Regions from separate parts of the Mesorhizobium sp. M0563 genome, predicted to be linked through region 1. Evidence: predicted binding sites of a transcription regulator. Region 1 holds the regulator's gene; each other region holds the start of a gene.

Region 1 (8,033 bases):
TTGCCCGGCAATCCGGTGGCGAGCCTGGTCTGCACCCAGCTCTTCCTGAAGCCGCTGCTGGCGCGGCTCGGCGGCCGCGCCTTTCAGCAGGATATGCGTGAGGCACGGCTCGGCGCTGCCATGCCGGCCAACGATCTCAGGCAAGATTATGTGCGGGCTGTTGTCACAGACGACGCCGGTACGCTCGTGGCGACGCCGTTCGGCATCCAGGACTCCTCGATGCTGAAAATGCTGGCCGATGCCAACGGGCTGATCGTCCGTGCGCCGTTCACGCCCGCCGCGGCGGCGGGCGCCGCCTGCGACGTGCTGATGCTACGCTGAACCTGCCTCACTCCGAGATCAAGGTCCGGGTCAGCGGATGGTCTGGATCGGCCAAACCGTCGATGATGTTGAAATGATGCCGGTCAGGCTCGACCACCGAACTGGTCGCGGCACCCAGGCCGATCCAGATATTGGCCAGCAACGCGCTCTGGCGCAGGAATTCGGCGCGCTCGCCGCCGCCGGCCCAGCAGGTCAGGCGGGCCTTGTCCATCGGGCGCAGCAGCACCGGGCTTTCGGCCTGCGCCTCGGCCTCATCGATCGCCAGCGTCTCGTTCATGCCGGTGCGCATGATCGGGCGCAAATCGTGCACACCCGAGATCGATACGACATGGCGAATGCGCCGGACAATTTCGGGCGCCAGCGGCGTCGTCGTCGTAACCATCCGGCTAACAAGATGGCCACCGGCCGAGTGTCCGGTCAGCATCAGCGGCCCTGCGACCATCCCCGCCGCCTTGCCGATCGCCGCGCCGACTTCCTTGACGATGCCGCCAATGCGCATCTGCGGACAGAGCGTGTAGGACGGCATCGCCACGGCATAGCCGCGATCAACAGCGCCAGCGGCAAGATGCGACCAGAAACTCTTGTCGAATGCCATCCAGTAGCCGCCATGGACGAACACCACGAGCCCCTTGGGCTTGGTGGCCGGCAGGAAAAGATCGAGCCGGTTGCGTGGGCCATCGCCATAGGCCATGTCGAGCCGCGCCCGGCCCTCGGTCGAAAGCACGTCGCGAAAAACCCGCGCGGGCTCGACCCAGGCCGCCGGCCAGCGATCGCTGCCGGCTATGTTGGCGCCGTTGGCATAGGCGTTGTCCCAATCGGCAATGTGACGTTCGAACACCCTGCGCCCTCCCCTGGCAATATGGCCTTGCAACGACCGTGAGCATCGCGCGGCGCGTCGTCGCCAGCCTCACGATTCCAGCTCTCGCATCAATCTCAAGTGACAGCCGCCTTGATGGCGAAGCGCGCATCCTTCCACGCACCGGTGCGCAGGATGTCCTCAAGCACTTCGACGGCCTGCCAGACATCGGCATAGCCGACATAGAGCGGGGTGAAGCCGAAGCGCATGGTCGATGGGGCGCGAAAATCGCCGATCACGCCACGTTCGATCAGCGCGCGCATGATCTGGTAGCCATGCTCGTGCATGAATGAAATCTGGCTGCCGCGTTTTTCCCCGTCGCGCGTGCTTTCGAGCGTTAGCCCGTAAGTGCCGCACTTTGCCTCGACAAGCTCGATGAACAGATCGGCCAGCGCGATGCTCTTCTTGCGCACCGCCGTCATGTCGACATCGTTCCAGATGTCGAGCGCGCCCTTCAGCGTGCGCATAGACAGGACCGGCTGGGTGCCGCACAGAAACCGGCGGATGCCGGTGCCGGCCGCATAGCCTGGCTCGAAGGCGAAGGGCCGTGCATGGCCCCACCAGCCGGTGAGCGGCTGCTGGATGTCGGCAAGATGCCGCTCAGCCGCATAGATGAAGGCAGGCGCGCCCGGTCCGCCATTCAGATATTTGTAGGTGCAGCCAACGGCAAAATCGGCGTTTGCCGTGTCGAGCTCGACTGGCATCGCACCGGCGGTGTGGCAGAGATCCCAGACGATCATCGCCCCGGCTTCCTGGGCCCTGCGCGTCAGCGCCGGCATGTCGCGCAGTTCGCCCGACTTGTAGTTGACGTGGTTGACCAGCACCACGGCGGTGCGTTCGTCGATCAGCTCTTCGATGCTCGGCGCGTCGACCCCCGAGAGGCGCAGCAGCGTATCTTTTCGCGTCGAAACCACACCCTCAGCCATGTAGAGGTCTGTCGGAAAACTGTCGCCCTCGGCGACGATGACCTGCCGCTCCGGCCGCATGGCCATGGCGGCGTGCAGCAGCTTGTAGATGTTGACCGATGTCGTGTCGCAGACCACCGTCTGGCCGGCCGCGGCACCGATCAGGCGCCCGAGCTGGTCGCCAAGTTCGAGCGGCATGTTGAACCAGCCGGCCGTGTTCCAGGCGCGGATGAGATCATGCGCCCATTCTTCGGTCACTGCCTTGCTCAATTCATCGAAAGCGGCACGCGAAGCGGCCCCTAGCGAATTGCCGTCGAGATAGATCACTCCTTGCGGCAGCACAAAGCGGTCGCGCATCGCGCGCAGCGGATCTGCAGCATCCATCGCCCTTATGGCCACGAGATCGGGAATTCCTGTCATGATTTGTCTGCTCCCCAAGATTCACCGCAACGCCGGACACGCATCGACGGCATCCATCGGTCACGAGCGGTTCTCCATTACCTGGTATCGCGCAGCAAGGCTCCACCGGCGACAAGTTGCCTGACCATGCGGTGGAAACCAGGAGCCAAGCCAACCCAAGGTTGGCGTTTTGAGTTCGTTTCGTTCACGGTGCATTGACCAAACCGCACAGTCGATACGGCTTCAATTCCGTGCCCCTTTGCCGGCTGACGGCCGATACCAGTGCCGCCTTCTGGAAACCCAGAGGCCGCAAACGAAAGCAGAATCAAGGCGATGAGGCCCGCGGCGGTGAAAATGCAGCGTCCCGGTTTGGCGAGTGGTATCGTTACCCGAGCCCTAACACATTCATTAAACTTTAAACAGTTGCGGAACACAACTGGAACAGATAGTGTTTGTTCTGGGTTTGTTTTTCTGATTCTGTTGGGGGTCGCTATGCTGACACGCAAACAACACGAACTGCTTATGTTCATCCACGAAAGGCTGAAGGAAAGCGGTATCCCGCCCTCCTTCGACGAGATGAAGGAAGCGCTCGACCTGGCTTCCAAATCGGGAATCCACCGGCTGATTACGGCGCTGGAGGAGCGCGGCTTCATTCGCCGTTTGCCCAACAGGGCCCGTGCGCTGGAGGTGCTGCGCCTGCCCGATTCGATCGCCCCCGGCCTCAATGCGGCACGCAAGTTCTCGCCGAGTGTCATCCAGGGCAGTCTTGGGCAAGGTCCTCGGCAAGGCAAGCCGACATCGTCGCGCGTCCCTGCAGCCGGCAATGACGACGATGTCGTCGCCGCCGTGTCTATCCCGGTGATGGGCCGCATCGCCGCTGGTGTGCCGATCGATGCCATCCAGCACCAGACTCATTCGATCTCGGTGCCGCCGGACATGATCATGGGCGGCGAGCATTATGCGCTCGAGGTCAAAGGCGATTCGATGATCGAGGCTGGCATTTTCGACGGCGACACGGTGATCATCCGCAATGCCGATACGGCGAGCCCCGGTGAGATCGTGGTGGCACTGGTCGACGAGGAAGAAGCGACGCTGAAGCGGTTCCGCCGCAAGGGCGCCTCGATCGCCCTGGAAGCCGCCAATCCGGCCTACGAGACGCGCATCTTCGGACCAGACAGGGTCAAGGTGCAGGGCAAGCTCGTTGGGCTGATCCGCCGCTACTGAGCTGCGCCCTTGGCGCCGGCTTTTGGCTTGTCGGCTCTGCGGTATGGCGGCATGCCCCGCGCCGCGCGTGAAAATTTCCGCTGCACGTGCCAGGGCCGGTATGATTTTTCGACGGCGAAGCGGATTTCGGCGCGTGTTGCCGCTTGTGGATCGAAATAGACGGCCGCACTTCCCGCGCGCGCCAGTTGCCGTTTGGTGACGACGAGGACCAGCCGGTCGTAGTAGCAGGGATTATGGGCGGTGGCGTCGTCGATGACGATCAAGCTGGCAAAGGCGCAGGCTGGCCGTGCAGTATCGCGGTCATTGGCTAGCGCGATGATCGCGCCGGATGGATGCCTGGCAAGGCAGAGACCGTCCGTGCAAATGAACGGCATGCCCGGCGGTAAGTCGGCCGGATCGGCAATGTCGAATTGCGGATCGTTCTTTCCAGGTGTTTCCGGCGCGACGATAGCCTCTGATGTGAGCGCGCGTTTCCAGTTGTCGATGGTGAACTCATTCGGGCGTGCCCGGTTGACCGCGAGTTCACCGCTGCCGATCGGCAGCGCGACGAGCCGTGCGTCCTCCGAGATCAATACATCGGGTACGCGCGTCTGCGTTGTCGTTAGCAAGCCGGCGAGCGCAAAAGGAAGGGCCACGAGCCGCAACCAGGTCGTCGCCATGCTGGCAATGACGAGGGCGATCGTCACCAAAAGGACAGATCTCAGCGAAATCAGCCCGACCGCATCGATCGGCGAGCGCTCGGAGATCCACCCGGACAGGGCGATCATCGCCGTCAGCCCCTTGCCCATCACGTAGAGGAAAGGCCCATCCGCGCCGAACGGCATCGCCAGCGCACTGAGGACGGCGAAGGGCATGACGACCAGTGAGACGATAGGCATGATGGCCAGATTGGCGAACAGGCTGAGCGGCGCCACGCGCTGGAAATGCCATATGGCGAAAAGCGCCGTGGCGCTCCCTGCAATGATCGAGGTCATCGCCAGGCCGCCCATGCCCAGCAGTACCTTTCTAGTGGCAAAGCGTAGCGGCGACCGCCGGGGCGGCGGCGTGGTGGCCCCGCCGGCGCGGTAATCGGACCAGCCTGCATAGGCGCCGACAAGGGCCGCCGTCGCGGCGAAGGACATCTGGAAGCTCGGACCGACCACCTCGTGCGGCGACACCAGAATGACCGCGATGGCCGAGATCGCCAGGTTGCGCATGGTGAGCGCGGCCCGGTCGAACAGCACGGCGATAAGCATCACCGCCAACATGATGAAGCTGCGTTCGGCCGCCACCACAATGCCGGAAAAGACGAGGTAGGCCGCAATCGAAAAAAGCGCGGCGGCCGCCGCGTATTTCTTGACCGGCCGTCGCGATGAGAAATCGGGAAACAGCGCAAAGGCGCCGCGCAGCAGCGCCATAATGGTGCCGGCGACCAACGCCATATGCAGCCCCGAGATGGAGATGATGTGGTAGATGCCGGTACGCCGCATCGCTTCGTTGATCTCCTCGGGAATGCCGGCGCGCACGCCGACGATCAGCGCAGCAGCAATCTCGCCCTCGGCGCCGCCGATGCGGCTGCGGATATGGTCGGCGATGGATTCGCGCGCGTCTTCGATCGCGGAAGAAAGCCGCGCGGCAAACGGCATGCTGCCCGACGACACGACTTTCGGATTGCCGAGAAAAAAGCCGCTGCCGCCGATACCGGCAAAATAGCTGTCGAAGGAGAAATCATAGCTGTCGGGCCGCACCGGCCCGGTCGGCGGCAGCAGCCGCACATAGCCGGCGATCTCGGAACCGGCGGTCAGCTCAGCCGGTATTTTCATCGCCGAAACGCGGACCCGTTCCGGCATGTAGCGCAGTGTCGGCCTGGCGGTTGAGATCACATCGATCGTCAGCCTGATGCGGCCGCTCGCCATGGGCTCGAACGATACGACGCGACCCGTGAGGCGCGTCGAGATTTCGGAACCGAGCATATGCGTTCCGACACGCCAGGTCTCGACCTTGGCGGCAAGCACGCCAAGCGCGCAGAGCAACGCCGCCATGAAGCACAGGCGGGTTCTGGGCCACGACCGCGAGGCGACGGCACAGAGGGCTGCCAAGGCGACGATTGCGATCGGCTGTGGAAAGGCCGGCTCCACCGCCAGCGCAAAATATACGATCACCCCGCATGCGAGGAACACCGGCACCAGCAGGAAGGCGACCCCACGGTCGAGCTCCAGGCCGACCGCCGAGGTTACGCCGTTGCGGATACGGGACGGTGACGGGAGGCGGAAACGCCGGCGTAGGCGCACGATGGGCTCGGCCGCGGGCACGAGAACCGTTGCTGGGTCGCTCGCCGGCAGCGACGGGGCATCAAAGCGTGGAACCGGCAGCAATGCCGGTGCCGGCAGGACAGGCACGGGCGCGGCAAACAGCAAGCGTTCGCTGACGCCGCTGCCAACGTCCTCGCCCTCGCCCGCACCACGGCCTCGCACAGCCATCGGGTCTGCCCCTTGCGCCCTCGACCTCCTATGCTACATGAACGCGCAACGCGCGAAAGTCCGCAAACCCACTTCCTTCGCCTGCCTGAGAGTTCCATGCCCGACAAGGTCGTCACCCGTTTTGCCCCCTCGCCCACCGGCTATCTGCATATTGGCGGGGCGCGCACGGCGCTGTTCAACTGGCTGTATGCCAAGCACACAGCCGGCACGATGCTGCTGCGCATCGAGGACACCGACCGCGAGCGTTCCACCGATGCGGCAACCGCGGCCATCCTCGACGGGCTTTCCTGGCTTGGCCTGACATGGGACGGTGAGCCGGTGTCGCAGTTCGAGCGTGCGCCGCGCCATCGCGAGGTGGCCGAGGAACTCGTTCGCATGGGCAAGGCCTATTATTGTTACGCGACGCCTGCCGAGTTGGAGGCAATGCGCGAGAGCGCACGAGCCAAGGGGCTGCCTCCCCGCTATGACGGCCGCTGGCGCGACCGCGACCCCTCCGAGGCGCCGGCCGGCGCCAAGGGGGCGATCCGCATCAAGGCGCCGACAGACGGCGAGACGGTTGTGCATGACCGCGTCCAGGGCGACGTGCGCTTTCCCAACAAGGATCTCGACGATTTCATTATTCTGCGCTCGGACGGCAACCCGACCTACATGCATGCCGTCGTCGTCGACGATCACGACATGGGCGTCACCCACATCATCCGCGGCGACGACCATTTGACCAACGCCGCCCGCCAGACGGTGATCTACCATGCCATGGGGTGGGAGGTGCCGTCGATGTCGCATATCCCGCTGATCCACGGTGCCGACGGCGCCAAGCTGTCGAAACGGCACGGTGCGCTCGGCGTCGAGGCCTATCGCGCCATGGGCTACCTGCCGGAGGCGCTGCTCAATTATCTGGCGAGGCTTGGCTGGAGCCACGGCGACGATGAGATCATGTCGATCGCCAACATGATCGCATGGTTCGACATTGGCGACGTCAACAAGGGCGCCGCCCGTTTCGACTTCGCCAAGCTCGAGGCGCTGAACGGCGTGCACATGCGCCGCATGAACGACGCGGCGCTGCTCGACATCTTCATCGCCACTCTGCCCTATCTCGACGGCGGTCCGGCGATCGCAGCTAGCCTCGACGACAGACGCAAGGCGCAATTGCTTGCCGCTTTGCCAGGCCTGAAGGAGCGCGCCAAGACGCTGGTCGAACTTGTTGAAGGGGCTGCATTCCTGTTCGTCGAGCGGCCGATGCCGGTCGACGAGAAGGCGGCGGCGCTGCTCAGCGGTGAGGCGCGCGCGATCCTGCGGGGCGCTCATGCGGCACTGGCCACGATTTCGGACTGGTCTGCCGCCTCGGCGGAAGCCGCGATCCGCGACTATGCGCAGGCCGGCGGCCACAAACTCGGCGCCGTGGCCCAACCTCTGCGCGCCGCGCTCACCGGCAAAAGCACCTCGCCCGGCGTCTTCGATGTGCTGGCCGTGCTTGGCCGCGAGGAAGGCCTGGCGCGGATTGCCGATCAAATCGATTAGGAAACTGGCCCAAGAAGATTGGCATTGAAAGGTGTGTTTCGCAGTGCAACATTGGGTCTTGGCCTAATCTGGCGCGCAGATTCAATTGCGGGCGCAAATGTGCGTATTCCGATGCTTTTGACGTGTTGGGTTCAATGTTTTGCCGTTGCCGGCCTGAGGAAACAAAAAGGAGTTTGCTATGACCGAACCTGCGACAAAGATGGAATTTGGCGGCAAAACCCAGGCGTCGACGGCAAAACTGGAACTCGACGGCAAAACCCATGAATTCAAGATACGAAGTGGTTCGGTAGGACCTGAAGTCATCGACATCGGTTCGCTCTACAGCACCACCGGCGTATTTACCTACGATCC
Region 2 (8,033 bases), on a different contig from region 1:
GCCGGCGCCCTTTGATCGGAGGATGCGGATCGAGATTCGCCTCGACGGTCGGCAAATGCGGGCCTCAGGCGGCAGTTCGCCGCCCAGGAGGGCCACGCCTCATCACATCGCGATTGGGTCGATGCATTCCATGTATTTTAGTGGAACCTAATTTAGTTGGCGCAATTATGCATGCGTGAAAAAGCGTGAAATCCAGACTGTCACTGAAAGCTGGCTATCGCGAGATCAGTTGGCCGATGATCCAGTGATTGCCGTCGATTTGACCGAACGAATATTACAGGCGGCCGAAAACGACAGGATCGTCTGCCTCGTCGTGGCAACGGAGCAGCTGGAAACCGACGGCATCGAGAAAGCGGAACCTCAGGAGACCAGGATTGCCGCAAGTTTCGTCCGGGACTTTGAGGTGATGCTGCTTGTTCTTTATGCGGCCTACGCCCTCGCTGTGCTGGGCGCGACGGCTTTCGTTTTGCTGGAACTGGGCCATGTTCTGTAGATCGGCAAGGTGACGGGACTGGCGCTGGCCAATTTGTCGCTGTTTGACGGGATACATAGGGCGCGGACCACAACCCGCTCGGGGCTTGCGTCGGCGGCCCCACCCTGGCGCACAGCCAGACGCGTTTTCGCCCCCGCCGGCGCTAATTTGGGGCTCTCGGTTCGTGGCATCTTGCAAATTTGTGGAACGAGCCTGCCCCTCGGGGGTTTTTCTATTAGAGGGACGTTAAAGAAGGAGGTAGCTATGAAGAAGCTCCTGCTTGCCTCGGTGATCGCCATCGCCTCGGCGGCTTCCGTGATCGGCCCGGCCAATGCCGGCGGTAGTGTCACGATCGGCATCGGCAACGGCTATGACGACGACTATTATTATCGCCATCATCGGTATTCCGATTACGACGATGAGTACGTCCCCCGTTACCGCTATGACGTCTATGACGAGGACTACAGGCCACGCTACCGGTATCACCGGCGCTGCCACACGGAAGTCGTCAAGCACTGGCGTCATCACCACCGGGTTATCGAAAGAATCCGTGTCTGCCGTCGTTGACGGATCGATCCGGCCGGCAGTGCCGGCCGGATCGGTGGAGCTCCTCACCGCGGCTTGCGCATCAGCATCATGCCGTAGTGCACGGCCAAAATGTCGAGCCCGATCTTGAGTAGTTTCACCACCACGTCGCGCGGCTCGCCGGCCTGTTCGGCCAGGCTCTTCACCGTTGCGTCGGCACAGCAGACCTTTTGCACGATGCCGGCGATCTCCCAATGGGCAAGCGCCCTCGTGGCCTCGGCATGGTCGCGGCCGGCGGACAGGATGTGATCGGCGACACCGCTGCCAGTGCGGCCGCCGTCGACGCGCTCGGCCCAGGCCATCGGCTTGGCGCTTGCCTCCGACGAGTTGCGGAAATCCTGGCGGTAGCGCATGCCTGCCTCGCGTTGCTGGCGCGACAACGAGGTGAGGCCGGTCAGCGGGTCGACATTGCGCACCCGCACGATGCCGCCGGTCGCGGTGTGGCCGTCATTGGAAACCTCATAGAGGCGCGCCGCCTCCTGCGTTCCCTTGGCCAGCCGCTTGCGGCCGAACCGGTCGTCCTGCAGCGCGAAATCATGGCCGATCTCCTTGCGGATGCGCACCTGCTCGGCCTCGCCCTTCGGCAATCGCGGTAGCCTGGCTTTGGTCTTTTGGGCGGTTTTGTTGCTCATCGGCTCTGTCCTCCTGGTCTGTCGTCGGGCTCTGGCGAATTTCCGTATCCAGCGGGGCTCAAATAGCTTTGGCCGGCAGCGTGCGCAGGAAGCGCGCCGCGTGATAGGCGCAGTAGCTTTTCGAAGGCCTTGTGCGCAGCCCGCAGCACAGCATGTCCAAACCGGGGCGGCTGCCGGGGGCGTCGTTTCCCGCATCCTCCTGCGGCGTCGTGTCGAGCGGCGCGCGGCAGCGGTCGAACAGGCAATCGATGAAGCGCATGGCGACGAAGTGCGGCTGGCGGCCGCCGGCGGCGATCGGGCGCGGCGCCGGCATTTCGAGCGGCTCGCCATCGGACCCCGTGATCCGAACCGGACCCGGCTGCCAGGCCGGCGGCGCCAGCCTGGCCGACAGCCTTGCCGGGCGGCAGTGGTGCTCGGCCGGTACTGCCCCTGCCTGGCCGGCGGGGTTCGACGGCTCTGGCGCCGATTTTCCATGCCGGCCGCCCGACCGTCCGCTACACCAGCCCTTGGATCTGGCAAGGCCGATGGCGTGCAGACGGGCGGTGCGGTGGACGATGCCGATGATCGCCGCGCGCGAGGCCGGGCGGCCGCGCTGCGCACTCAGCCGGGCGGCGATCTTCGCGGCCGACAGCCCACTCATCAGCCAGTTCTCGATTTGTTCCAATTCGGAGGGGGAATAGCGGGCGGCCATGACGTTTTATTCCCTGCAAAGGTGGTTGTGTGGCGCCGGCTTCGCCGGCCTCAGGCTCGAAAGCCGGTCAGCCCTCGCGTGGCCTGCTATCGAGCTTCATCCCGGCCGCCTGCCTTGTTGCGCCGGAGACTGCCTTGCCCGCCCGCTTGTCGAAGGCGATGACCGTGCCGTCTTCGGTGCGGATGCAGGAAACCGCGGCATCCGCATTGCCGGCCGGCAGGCAATTCGTGGCCGGAGCCGTGAGGGGAACGGCTCCGGCCGTTCCGGCCGCTTGCGCTGCCGGATCCGAGGCGCGAGCCTCGGGCATCGTCCCGGCCGGGGAGGAGGACAGCCAGGACGAAGGGGAAAAGGTTGGCACATGACTACCGCGGCCGCCTCCTTGGCGCTGGGGGGCGGATTCGAGGACCGAAAGCTGGCGGAGCGACTTGTGCATGGCCACATAAGAGCATAACTTAAGACATAATGCAAGCGATTCTTGCATAGACGAGACCGGATCTTGTGCCTCAGATGGAGCCATGGTGAAAACTGCACTGTCGATCAAGGTCGGGGCGGCGATCCGCCGGGCGCGCAAGCAGCGCGGCCTGGTGATGCGCCACATTGCCGAGCACAACGACACCGACGTCGCTGCCGTCGGCAATTGGGAAACCGGGCGCAACCTGCCCAAGACCGAGAACCTTTTGAAGACCGCCGCCTTCCTGCGCGTCGACCCGGTGGCGCTCGGCAAGGGCGAGGTCGTCTTCCTCGAAGATGCCGGGCCGGTCGCCGATGCCGAGATCGTCACCGATCCCGGCCCCCTGCCCGCCGGGCCGATGGACATCCAGCTTCTCGGCACCGCCGTCGGCGGCGACGATGGCGACTTCACCTTCAACGGCCAGCCGGCCGGCTATGTCCAGCGGCCGCCGGGGATCCGGCATCTGCGCAACGTGTTTGCGCTGCACGTGCTGAGCGATTCGATGGTGCCGCGCTACGAGCCCGGCGAGATGATCTATTGCGGCGGCCGCGAGGCCGTGCCCGGCGACCATGTGGTGATCGAGACGCTGCCCGAGGAGAACGAGCAAAACGGCAAGGCCTTCATCAAGAAGCTGGTCAAGCGCACCGCCGCCGAGCTGATCGTCGAGCAATACAATCCGCCCAAGACGCTGACCTTCAACCGCTACGCCATCAAGAACGTCTTCCGCGTCATCCCGCTCAAGGAACTGCTGGGGTATTGACGGGCGCTTGTTGCCTTCTCCCCTTGTGGGAGAAGGTGGATCGGCGCACAGCGCCGAGCCGGATGAGGGTGCTGGAAGGAACGCGGCGGAGGAAATGTAGACGCGATTTTAAGCACTTACGCCATCAAGGTAGCGATCCGTCCAACACCCCTCATCCGACCGATCTTCGCTCGGCCACCTTCTCCCACAAGGGGAGAAGGGAAGAGCAGCACGCCCTCCCCCTCAAGCCCGCCTCGATTGCTCCAGCTCTCGACCGTTGAGCAGGCGCGCCTCGGCGCGGGCTCGCTGCCGGTCGTCGATGAAGGCAGCCTGGATCGAAACGGCGGCGCCCGGCAGGCCGTCGGCCCGGCAGGCCTTGCAGATCAGGCGCCCGGAAAGTGCTGATAGCGGTGTCTCCGGCCTCACCCCATGCCGCTTGAGCTCGGCCGGCTTCCACCACCTGTTGCGGCCGCAATCGATGCACTCGACGGCAATCGAGACGACATCGGCGATCGTCGCTTCCTTGCCCGCTAATGCCATGGCCATCCCCATCGTTGTTCCTGCTTTGTTCACATTATCGGTTTTCGAGGCGGAGTCGAGTCGGTTCCGCTTACACCAACGTGAAAGTTTCACTTGTTCATTTATTTGAGTTATGCTTCTATACCATGCAAGCTGGAATCGGCGCAGCCGCGGCCGCTCCGTCCACCGAATGCAAGGGAGTGACGATGGACCTCGCCCAGTTCGCCCAGGCCTGCGGTTATGCCGGCGACAGCCCGGCCATGCTTGCCGCCTTCGCGGCCATCCGCCAGGACGGCATCCGCACGGCGCGCCAGGGCCATCGCCAGCGCAAGGCGGCGATCGACCGGATGAAGCCGAGCCGCGCTTTGTTCCTGGCGGCGATCCGCCCGGCGCAGTCGGCCGAGGAGGCGATCGAGGACGCCGCCCGCTTCCTGTCGATGTTCCGCAACATGCCGCACTGGCGACAGGAAAGGCGCAGCGCCGACCTCGCCCGCGCCAGGCAGCAGCGCCTCTTCGCCCGCTTCTTCCGCCGCTACGGCTATCGCCTCTGGGCGTTGGAGGCCGCCTGAAGACGCGCGCCCCCCTTGCAGTCAAAACGGATATTGCGATCGCCAACACTGCGCCGTATGTCTCCGCGCGATGAGCGAGATCGAATTCCGTCGTGCCCAGGCGCCCGACCTGCCGGCGATCGTTGCAATGCTTGCCGACGATGCGCTCGGCGCAGACCGGGAAGACCCGTCCACGCCGCTCGCGCCATCCTATCTCGATGCCGTCAGCGCGATCGATGCCGATCCCAACCAGTTGCTGGCCGTGGCCGTCGAGGGCGAGCAAGTGGTCGGGACCCTGCAACTCACCTTCCTTCCGGGTATCTCCAGGAAGGGTGCCTGGCGCGACCAGATCGAAGGCGTTCGCGTCGCCCGGCAATGGCGCTCTCGCGGCGTCGGCAAGCTGATGATCGAATGGGCGATTGAAGCGTGCCGTTCGCGCGGCTGCAGCCTCATTCAGCTCACCACGGACAACAGTCGACGGGAAGCGCACACCTTCTACGAGCGCCTCGGTTTCACCGCCAGCCATCTCGGCTACAAGATGGCGCTGTAGGTCGCTGCAGCAGGCGCCGTCGGCGAAGCTGCCGATCTCCCCCCTTGCGGGGAGATGCCCGGCAGGGCAGAGGGGGGTGCTGTTCCCTCCGACCTGTCAACCAATCGGAGCCAAACCCTCAGGCTGATTCGAGTTGGCAACAACTGAAGTCGAAGTTGGCGATCCGTCCCACCCCCCTCTGTCCTGCCGGACATCTCCCCCGCAAGGGGGGAGATTGGATGTTGCTTCGACTTTCGCCAACCACCAACGCTGGAACGCAGGCAGACAGAGGGCGCCAAACTGAAACAATTGCCCTTCACCTGCCCTCCGCGCCGCTTGACAATCCGCCCACAATGTTCTCTTTATGTTCTCATCAAAACTCTAGACAAGGCGGCGTTCGAACCGCCGCGGGCGAACGGGCCGGATGGAAGCCAACATCCTCCACGCGGATCTGGATGCCTTCTATGCCTCGGTCGAACAACTGCTCGACCCGGCCTTGCGCGGCAAGCCGATTGCCGTCGGCGGCGGGGTAGTGCTCGCCGCATCCTATGAAGCCAAGGCGTTCGGCGTGCGCGGCGGCATGCCGGGACGGCGGGCGCGGGAACTCTGCCCGCAACTCATTTTCGTCGGCGGCCATTTCAAGGACTATCAGCGGCTGGGCGATGCGGCAATCAAGGTGCTGGGCGATTTCACGCCGGTGGTCGAGCGAATTTCCATCGACGAGGCCTTTGCCGACGTCGCCGGCTGCACCCACCTGTTCGGCTCGCCGGCCGAGATCGCCGGCAAGATCCGCCACCGCGTGCGGGCCGAGCTCGGCCTGCCGATCTCGGTCGGCGTAGCCCGCACCAAGCATCTGGCCAAGATCGCCTCACAGGTCGCAAAACCCGATGGGCTGGTGGTGGTCGATCCGCGCCACGAGCTGGAGTTCCTGCACCACCTGCCGGTCGAGCTGATGTGGGGTGTCGGCCCGGTCACCAGGGAGCGGCTGGCCGGCATCGGCGTCAACACCATCGGCGAGCTGGCGAAGACCAACAATGGCGCGCTGGAGCGCCTGCTCGGGCCGGCGGCGGGAGAAAAACTCAACGCGCTGGCGTGGAACCGCGATCCGCGCAAGCTGGAGACGCAGCGCCGGGCGCGCTCGGCGGGCGCGCAATCGGCGCTCGGCAGGAAGCCGGCCGACGAGGAAGTCTTCGTGCCGGCTTTGCTGCATCTGGCCGATAGGGTCGCCACCAGATTGCGGGCGAAATCCCGCCCCGGCCGCACGGTGACGGTTCGTGTCCGCTTTGCCGACCTGCGCTCGGTGACGCGCTCGATCACGCTCGACCAGCCGATTTCGGCAACCGCCATGCTGGCCGAGATCGCCGAGGCGCTGGTGCGCAAGGTGCTCATCGACCATCCGCACGAAAAGACAATCTCGCTGCTGGCGATCGCTGTATCGCATCTGGAGCAGCATGCCGGCCTGCAACTGGAACTGCCGCTCGGGCTCGCCGACGACCGCCGCCGCCCGGGCACCAGCAGGGGCGCGGCGCGCTGGACCGCAGATCGCGCCGTCGACAAGATCCGCGACCGCTTCGGCTGGGAGGCGGTCGGCTACGCCTCGGTCGCGCTAGGCCTACAGCGGTCGGTTCCCGACGCGTTTCGCGAGCTCGCCGAAAAGGAGCTGTGAGCTGCGCGGCCGGGGCGAAAAAAGACTATCCGACAGGAGCCAGGGGCGATACTGCCGGCCCGTTCAAGGCCGTGCCATCGACGGCAAAATGCGAGCCGTGGCAGGGGCAGTCCCAGCAGCGTTCCAGCGAGTTCCAATGAACGTGGCAGCCGACATGGGTACATGCGGCCGAGCGTTTGTAGAGCGTGCCGTCCTCGTCGCGAAAAGCCGCGACTTTGGTAAGACCTTCGCGCACGATAGCGCCCTGCCCCGGCCGCAGCTTGTCGGCGGAATCGATTTCACCAGGCGCGACATACTCGGCAAAACTCCTGATCGCTGTCGCATTCTCCGCTAGATAATCGCCGATCGCCCGTACCGTCTTGCGGGAGGGTTCGTAAAGTTCCCGCCAGGGGCTTTGCCGCTTCAGGATCAGGTCCGAAATCAACAGGCCGGCCACGACCCCATGGGTGATGCCCTGGCCGGAATCGCCGGTAGCAACGAAGACTCGCCGATCACCGGGATTGCGGCCGATGAATCCGGCATAATCGACGGTCTCCATCACCTGCCCGGACCATCGATTGGCTTCCGCGCCGATATCGGGCACCAATTTTTTGATCCAGGCCGCCAGGGCCGTGAAGCGGTGGTCGGCGTCGTCGGCCTGCCCTGTCTTATGGTCTTCACCACCGACGATCAGAAAGTCGGTCTCGCCTTCGCCAGGCTGCAGACGAACGTAGTGATAGGGGTCCAGCGTGTCCCAATAGAGTGCATCCGGCAAAACGTCGCGCGCGATCTCGAACGACATCGCGTAGGTCCGATAGGGCGCTTGCTTGGTATGGAGCGCGACCCGATCGTTGATCGGCGAGTTGGTGGCGACAACGGCCGATTTGGCAGACACGGCAAAGCCCGAGACCGTGCTTACGCGCACGCCGTCGGTCTCCTCAACTTTGTCGACGATGGTCTCCGCATAAAGCGCGCCGCCGCGCGCGCGGATGCCGGCAGCCAGCCCGCGGAGATATTTGAGCGGGTGAAATGTCGCCTGATTGGCGTAGCGAAGGATCGGTGCATCCGAAAAGCCTGCAAGCGGCACGCCCACGGTTTTCTCGACGTCGACACCGATTTTCCGGGCGGCGTCCAGTTCGCGCTCGATGACGGATTCCTTCCTGCCCGACGCCGGAAACAGAAAACCGTCGAGGCGGCGGAAATCACACGCGATACCCTCCGC
Region 3 (8,033 bases), on a different contig from region 1:
TTCTGCGAGATCCTCGAGCGTCACATAGGTGCTGGTGCCCGTATTGTAGAGACGGCGATTGGCATATTTCTTGATAACAATAGGTTCGTCTTTCGCGGCCATCTGCATCCTCCCCGGACACCGGCCAGCTTAAGTAAGCCGCCGGTAACGATTGCGCCTTGTTAAAGGATATGCGCAAAAGCGTCATGAATCCAAGCTGTTTGTGCAGTGCGGGAACATTTTATGCTGCGCAGCACGGATGGGCCGTCATCGCAGCGACGCGCGGCCTGCTTGCCGCGGAGGAACGCCATGCCCATTTCGGGTTTGACTCGGGTTGTGGAAAGGGCAAGAAAAGTCCCCGACGGCACCCGAAATCGCTCCCCGAAAGTCTGGAGAAGAACATGTCCGCTTCCAACGCCATCGTTGTCGCCAGTGCGGCGCGCACGCCTGTCGGCTCCTTCAACGGCGCCTTCGCCAACACGCCAGCTCATGAACTGGGTGCCGTCGCCGTCAGGGAAGCGCTTGCCCGCGCCGGCGTCGACGGCAAGGAGGTGGACGAGGTCATTCTCGGCCAGATCCTGACCGCGGCTCAAGGGCAGAACCCGGCGCGGCAGGCGGCCATGGCCGCCGGCGTGCCGCAGGAGGCGACCTCCTGGGGCCTGAACCAGCTCTGCGGCTCCGGCCTGCGCGCCATCGCGCTCGGCATGCAGCAGATCGCCCAGGGCGATGCAAAAATCATCGTTGCCGGCGGCCAGGAATCGATGTCGATGGCTCCGCATGCGCAGCATCTGCGCGGTGGCGTCAAGATGGGCGATTTCAAGCTGATCGACACCATGATCAAGGACGGCCTGACCGATGCCTTCTATGGTTATCATATGGGCAACACGGCGGAGAACGTCGCCCGCCAGTTCCAAATCACCCGCGACGACCAGGACCAGTTCGCACTGGCTTCCCAGAACAAGGCCGAGGCTGCGCAGAAAGGCGGAAAATTCAACGACGAGATCGTTGCCTTCACAGTCAAGGGCAGGAAGGGCGACACGATAGTCGACCAGGACGAGTACATCCGCCATGGCGCGACGATCGACGCCATGACCAAGCTCAAGCCCGCCTTCGACAAAGACGGCACGGTGACAGCAGCCAATGCTTCCGGCATCAATGACGGCGCCGCCGCCGTGGTGCTGATGACCGAAGCGGAAGCCGCAAGGCGCGGCATCACGCCGCTGGTGCGTATCGTTTCCTGGGCGACCGCCGGCGTTGACCCGCAGATCATGGGGACGGGACCGATCCCCTCCTCGCGCAAGGCGCTGGCCAAGGCCGGCTGGTCGGTCGGCGACCTCGATCTGGTCGAAGCCAACGAGGCCTTCGCCGCGCAGGCCTGCGCCGTCAACAAGGACATGGGCTGGGACCCGTCCATCGTCAACGTCAATGGCGGCGCCATCGCCATCGGCCATCCGGTCGGCGCCTCGGGCGCCCGCATCTTCAACACGCTGGTCTACGAAATGCGTCGCAGAAGTGCCAAGAAAGGTCTTGCCACGCTGTGCATCGGCGGCGGCATGGGCGTTGCCATGTGCGTGGAAGCATTGTGATGAGATAAGCGATACGAATAGGATACTGGCGCAAAGCGAGTAGGGAATAGAGGGCAAACCTACCGCTTCAACGCTCAGTCATCTGCATTTCCCGGGAGGACACATGACAAAGGTTGCAATCGTCACAGGCGGGTCGCGCGGCATCGGCGCGGCGATATCGGTCGCCTTGAAAAGCGCCGGCTATTCGGTTGCCGCAAACTACGCCGGCAATGAGGAAGCGGCAGCAAAGTTCAAGGCAGCGACCGGCATCCCGGTCTACAAATGGTCGGTTGCCGACTACGAGGCCTGCGCTGCCGGCATCAAACAGGTAGAGGCCGATCTCGGTCCCGTATCGGTGCTGGTCAACAATGCAGGCATCACGCGCGACGCGATGTTCCACAAGATGACGCGCGAGCAATGGAAAGAGGTCCTCGACACCAACCTTTCCGGCGTCTTCAACATGACGCATCCGTTGTGGGGCGGCATGCGCGACCGCAAATTCGGCCGCGTCATCACCATCTCCTCGATCAATGGCCAGAAAGGGCAGGTCGGCCAGGTCAATTATTCGGCCTCGAAGGCCGGCGATATCGGCTTCACCAAGGCGTTGGCCCAGGAAGGCGCGCGCGCCGGCATCACCGTCAACGTCATCTGCCCCGGCTACATCGCCACCGAGATGGTCAAAGCGATGGACGGGAAGGTGCTCAACGAGCGTGTCCTTCCGCAGATCCCGGTCGGCCGTCTCGGCGAGCCGGAGGAGATCGCGCGCTGCGTCGTCTTCCTCGCTTCCGACGATGCCGGGTTCATCACCGGCTCGACCATATCAGCCAATGGCGGGCAGTACATCGCCTGACCGTTTATCTTTACGTTGAGATAGATACGCGCTTGGACGAACGGGCCTGCAAAACGGCCCGTTTCTATAGCGGTCTTCCCGTTGCAAGATCTCCCCCCAATCCGGCACGCAAAGGTTAACGGCCGCTGCGCAGCCTGTGCAAAAACTGCCCGGCAGCCTGTGGATTCTCGGTGGAAAAGCTGTTCACAACACAACATGTTGCGGTGAACAAACCAAGAAACTTTGCCTATCGCTGATTCGTCGCCGATTCGTTCCGGCTTTGAGCGGAACGTTAACGGCGAGAGCCGAAAACACCCTCGAAATGATTAAAGCGGATTAGGAAACATCAATAATTTCATAATGTTGGGCGAAGCAGATTGGCCGGCCACGATCATTCACCGGCAAAGGTTAACGGTGGTGCTCGTTTGAATGCCGCCTGCATGAATCGGGCCAGTTTCTGTGATTCAGCATGTGGTGAGACTCGCCGGCAGAAATCCCAGATGTAGCCGTGAACAAAACCTGAATCAGCGCGAGTCAGTGATTCGTCGCTGATTCGTTCCAGACTCGTTCCAACTGTTAATCGGGAACAGATTTCTGGCTTCGAACCGACCAATCAGCCTGCCCTCGGCACATTCCGCTTTCGCTTCGCGCCCGAAATCCCTATGTGTCGCCTGTCATACGCGGCCAATATGGGCGCGCTCCCGACAATGCGAGGCAGAGAGCCTTATTTCCAGGCCGATGAACATCCATCCGAAACACACTGAACCGCTGATCCTGTCGGGTCGAGACGTAACGGCCGTGCTCGGCCCGACCAATACCGGCAAGACCCATCTCGCCATCGAACGCATGGTGGCGCATGAGAGCGGCGTCATCGGCCTACCGCTCAGGCTGCTTGCCCGCGAGGTTTATACGCGCGTCTGCGAGAAGGTCGGCGCCCATAAGGTTGCGCTCATCACCGGCGAGGAAAAGATCCAGCCGGCGGGCGCGAAATACTCGGTCTGCACGGTGGAAGCGATGCCGCGCGAGACCGACGCCGCCTTCGTTGCCATCGACGAGGTCCAGCTCGCTGGCGATCTCGAACGCGGCCACATCTTCACCGATCGCATCCTGCATCTGCGCGGCCGCCAGGAGACGCTGCTGCTGGGTGCGGCCACCATGCACGGCATTCTGCAGCGCCTGCTGCGGGGCGTGTCGGTGGTGACCCGGCCACGGCTGTCGCATCTTGCCTATGCCGGCTCGAAGAAGCTGACCCGCCTGCCGCGGCGCACCGCGATCGTCGCCTTCTCGGCCGACGAGGTCTATGCCATCGCCGAGCTGATCCGCCGCCAGCAGGGCGGTGCCGCCGTCGTGCTCGGCGCGCTCAGCCCGCGCACCCGCAACGCCCAGGTGGCGCTGTTCCAGTCGGGCGATGTCGACTACCTCGTCGCCACCGACGCCATCGGCATGGGCCTCAACCTCGACCTCGACCACGTCGCTTTCGCCCAGAATCGCAAATTCGACGGCTACCAGTACCGCAACCTGACCGCGGCCGAGCTCGGCCAGATTGCCGGCCGTGCCGGCCGGCATCTGCGCGACGGCACCTTCGGCGTCACCGCCCAGGTCGATCCGCTGGATGAGGAATTGGTCAAGAAGATCGAGGCGCATGATTTCGATCCGGTGAAAGTGCTGCAGTGGCGTACCGCGCATTTCGATTTCGCCAACCTCGATGCGCTGAAGCGCTCGATCGAGACCAACGCCCCGGTCGAAGGCCTGACGCGCGCACTGCCGGCCGTGGACGCGCAGGCGCTCGAGCATCTGTCGCGCGACGAGGACATCCGGGCACTCACCACCGACGCCAGGCGGGTGGCGCTGCTGTGGGAAGCCTGCGCGCTGCCCGACTACAGGAAGATCGCGCCGGCCCAGCACGCCGACTTGATCGCCTCCATCTACATGGACCTTGCCAGGCACGGCCATGTCGACGAGAACTACATGGCCGAGCAGGTGCGCCGCGCCGACACCACTGAAGGCGATATCGACACGCTATCGCACAGGATTGCCCAGATCCGCACATGGACCTTCGTTTCCAACCGGCCCGGCTGGCTGGCCGATCGGGCACACTGGCAGGAAAAGACGCGCGAAATCGAAGACAGACTGTCGGATGCGCTGCATGAGCGGTTGACGAAACGTTTTGTAGACCGCAGGACTTCCGTCCTCATGCGGCGCCTTAGAGAAAACACGATGCCTGAAGCCGAAATCAGCCCAACCGGAACCGTCCTCGTCGAAGGCCATCACGTCGGCGAGTTGCAGGGTTTCCGCTTCACCGCCGACCAGAGCGCCGGCGGCGAGGACGCCAAGGCGGTGCGGGCGGCGGCGCAGAAGGCGCTTGCCGCCGAGTTCGAGGCGCGTGCCGAACGCTTCGGCGCCTCGGCCAATGGCGACATCGCGCTGGGTTCGGATGGCACGCTGCGCTGGATCGGCGCGCCGATCGGCACGCTGGTCGCTGGCGAAGACGCTTTGAAGCCGCGTCTCGTTCTGCTCGCCGACGAGCAACTCACCGGCCCGGCCCGCGACAAGGTTGCGGCGCGCGCCGAGCGCTTCGTCAATTTCCAGATCGAATCCCTGCTGAAGCCGCTGGTCGATCTCAAGAATGCCGAGCAGATCACCGGCATCGGCCGCGGCATCGCTTTCCAGCTCGTCGAGCATTTCGGCCTCATCAACCGTCGCGACATCGCCGACGAGATGAAGTCGCTCGACCAGGAGGGCCGCGCGGCGCTTCGCCGTCTCGGCGTGCGCTTCGGCGCCTACCATGTCTTCGTGCCGGCGCTGATCAAGCCGGCGCCGGCCGGGTTGATAACGATGCTGTGGGCGCTGAGAAACGACGGCAAGGACAAGCCCGGCTTCGGCGATGTCGTTCACGCACTGGCCTCCGGCCGCACCTCGGTGGTCATCGATCCAACCTTCGACAAGACCTTCTACAAGCTGGCGGGCTACCGCAATCTTGGCCGGCGTGCTGTACGCGTCGATATTCTCGAACGGCTGGCCGACCTGATCCGGCCGGCGACCAACTGGAAGCCGGGCCTCGGACCTCGCCCCGACGGCGCCTATGACGGTCAGTCCTTCATGGTGACGCCGCCGATGATGTCGATCCTCGGCGCCACCGCCGACGACATGGAAGAAATCCTGAAGGGGCTCGGCTATCGCGCCGATGCCAAGCCGGCGGCCGAGGTCAAGGCGCGGCTCGAAGCACAGGACAATGCCGCGCGTGAAGCGGCCGCTGCAAAGCAGGCGGCGGAAGAGGCAACGCGAGCCGAGCAGGCGAGGATGGCGGAAGCAGCTGCCGCGGCAGAGCCGCCGGCGGAGGTTTCGGCGGAGGCTTCGGAGCCTGTGTCGGATGCGGCTCCTGTTGCGGAGGCGGCCGAAGCCGTGACCGAAGCGGCGGCAGAGCCTGTCGCGGAAGACCAGCCGGAAGCTCCAGCCCCTGAAGCTGCGGCAGAAGTCACGCAAGAGACCCAGCCCGCCGCCGAAGCGGCTGCAGAACCAGCGGCTGAGCCAAGGACGGAACTTGGGGCGGAAACTGAGGCTACGGCACCGGCAGAGCCGCCGGTTTCCGACACTATGGAAGCATCGCCGGCCGAACCTGCAGCAACGGCGGAAGCCGTCGCCGGCGAAGCTGCCCCAGAAGCCGAGGAGCCAAAACCTGTGCTGTTGTGGCGGCAGGGTCGTTTCGACCAGCGCCCGCGTCATCGCCAGCATGACAACCGCCCCCGGGACAATCATCGGGACAGTCGCCCGCGCAATGGTCAAGCTGCGCCGGACGGCAGCAGCGATGCGCCGGTAGATGCCGGCGGGCAACCGACGCCGGGCGACCGGCCCGCCCGTCAAGGGCGCCACGATCAGCGCGACGGCGCCGGCAAGCCACGCTTCGACCGCAGCAAGTTCAAGCCCAAGCCGCAAGGCGAGGCGGCAGAGCAGCGCGCCGGCAAGCCGCAAGGCGAACGCCTCGACCGGCGCGAAAACCGGCCCGACTGGAAGGCTGGACGGCAGGACGGCAAAGGCGGCGCCCAAGGCGCAAAGCCCGCCTTCCAGCCAAAGCCGCGTGAGGAACGCCCGGTCCGCTTCGATCCGGACTCGCCCTTCGCCAAGCTCGCCGCGTTGCGCGACCAGCTGAAGAAGTAAGCTGTTCGTCCGATGGTCACTGATGCCCGCCAGCGCATCGACAAGTGGCTGTTCTTCTCGCGCGCGGTAAAATCACGCACGCTGGCAGCCAAGCTGGTCGTCACCGGACGCGTCCGCATCAATCGCGACAAAGCAGCGCAGGCATCCGATACGGTCCGGCCGGGTGACGTTTTGACCATCACGCTCGAGCGGCGGATCTTCGTCTGGAAAGTCCTTGGCACCGGCGCACGGCGCGGCCCGGCCGAAGAAGCCCGCCTGCTTTACGAGGACATGTCGCCGCCCCCCGCGCCCAAGGGCGAGGCGCTTCCGGATGCGGTGCCGCCGTTGCGCGAGGCCGGCAGCGGTCGCCCGACGAAGAAGGAACGCCGCCAGACCGACCACCTGCTCGGCGACGATTGAGCAAGGTCGAACTTCCGCTTTGCCGGGCCTCTGGAATTCCATTCCGGAAACCCCGGCACCGCTGGCAAGGGCTGCCCTTGCCAGCGGCGGACAAAGGCGTTACCTCACCAAAAAAGCCCAACAAAATGGGACGTCCCGGAGCCGACCAATGACCTATGTCGTGACCGACAATTGCATAAAATGCAAATACATGGACTGCATCGAGGTCTGTCCGGTCGACTGTTTCTACGAAGGTGAGAACATGCTCGTCATCCACCCGGACGAGTGCATCGACTGCGGCGTCTGCGAACCGGAATGCCCGGCCGACGCGATCAAGCCCGACACCGAGTCGGGCCTCGACAAATGGCTGCAGATCAACACCGAATATGCCGATAAATGGCCCAACATCACCGCCAAGAAGGAGCCCCCGGCCGACGCCAAATCCTTCGACGGGGAAGCTGGCAAATTCGAGAAATATTTCTCCCCGGAGCCCGGCGAAGGCGATTAACGAGAGCGCTGATTGCGGCAGCCTGACGCGGCGTAACAGACGTGATACATTAACTGCCTTGACAGGCGGCGATGGCGCATGGCCTTCGCGCGTGCAGCAAAACCTTGATTCTTCCGACTTTTTGTGTTATATCAGCCCAACATGCCGGTGACACAACGTCGATTTATGGCGCAAACGCCCCAAATCACTGAAAGGTGAATTTCTCAATCCGGACCAGAGCGATCTGGGGCAGGCGGTCGCAATGTTGCGATTTGCCGGTCCTGGCCTTCCGGTGAGTTCATCGTTGTGTGGCTAAGGACCGGTCACCCCGGTCGCACGAGTTCGGGCCGGCACGATGCCGGTACCACAACAAGGAGTTCAGGGCGTAATGGCAACGATCACCCCGCAGAAGAAGTCCACCGCAGCGCGCCACGGTTTCAAGACCGGCGAGTACATCGTCTATCCGGCGCATGGTGTCGGCCAGATCGTCTCGATCGATGAGCAGGAAGTCGCGGGCCACAAGCTGGAACTGTTCGTCATCGACTTCCAGAAGGACAAGATGCGCCTGAAGGTGCCAGTCGCCAAGGCGACCTCGATCGGCATGCGCAAGCTGTCGGAAGAGGATTATGTCGAGCGCGCG

Evidence for each region. The regulator LexA, encoded in region 1, represses DNA repair genes until DNA is damaged. The targets are predictions, from matches to a motif close to TGTTCNNNNTGTGTTCNG.
Region 2: the regulator LexA is predicted to act here: its motif matches at 5,521-5,538, upstream of dinB (DNA polymerase IV).
Region 3: the regulator LexA is predicted to act here: its motif matches at 2,928-2,945, upstream of NKI50_RS15405 (helicase-related protein).

The regions. Positions count from the first base shown of each region.
Region 1 covers NZ_JAMYQV010000007.1:116,722-124,754, reverse strand. Annotated here, with positions in the region: gene NKI50_RS12110 (molybdopterin molybdotransferase MoeA) at 1-321, shown strand, start outside; gene NKI50_RS12105 (hormone-sensitive lipase) at 329-1,159, opposite strand; gene kynU (kynureninase) at 1,255-2,502, opposite strand; gene lexA (transcriptional repressor LexA) at 2,974-3,705, shown strand; gene NKI50_RS12090 (ComEC/Rec2 family competence protein) at 3,699-6,164, opposite strand; gene gltX (glutamate--tRNA ligase) at 6,261-7,682, shown strand; gene gltA (citrate synthase) at 7,861-8,033, shown strand, end outside.
Region 2 covers NZ_JAMYQV010000004.1:319,852-327,884, reverse strand. Annotated here, with positions in the region: gene NKI50_RS08870 (hypothetical protein) at 176-493, shown strand; gene NKI50_RS08865 (hypothetical protein) at 737-1,039, shown strand; gene NKI50_RS08860 (DUF6456 domain-containing protein) at 1,084-1,689, opposite strand; gene NKI50_RS08855 (GcrA cell cycle regulator) at 1,748-2,380, opposite strand; gene NKI50_RS08850 (hypothetical protein) at 2,448-2,687, opposite strand; gene NKI50_RS08845 (XRE family transcriptional regulator) at 2,896-3,591, shown strand; gene NKI50_RS08840 (hypothetical protein) at 3,814-4,116, opposite strand; gene NKI50_RS08835 (hypothetical protein) at 4,296-4,658, shown strand; gene NKI50_RS08830 (GNAT family N-acetyltransferase) at 4,729-5,187, shown strand; gene dinB (DNA polymerase IV) at 5,591-6,832, shown strand; gene NKI50_RS08820 (FAD-dependent oxidoreductase) at 6,858-8,033, opposite strand, start outside.
Region 3 covers NZ_JAMYQV010000010.1:134,097-142,129, forward strand. Annotated here, with positions in the region: gene phaR (polyhydroxyalkanoate synthesis repressor PhaR) at 1-102, opposite strand, end outside; gene NKI50_RS15395 (acetyl-CoA C-acetyltransferase) at 381-1,565, shown strand; gene phbB (acetoacetyl-CoA reductase) at 1,669-2,394, shown strand; gene NKI50_RS15405 (helicase-related protein) at 3,112-6,528, shown strand; gene NKI50_RS15410 (RNA-binding S4 domain-containing protein) at 6,541-6,927, shown strand; gene fdxA (ferredoxin FdxA) at 7,076-7,414, shown strand; gene NKI50_RS15420 (CarD family transcriptional regulator) at 7,782-8,033, shown strand, end outside.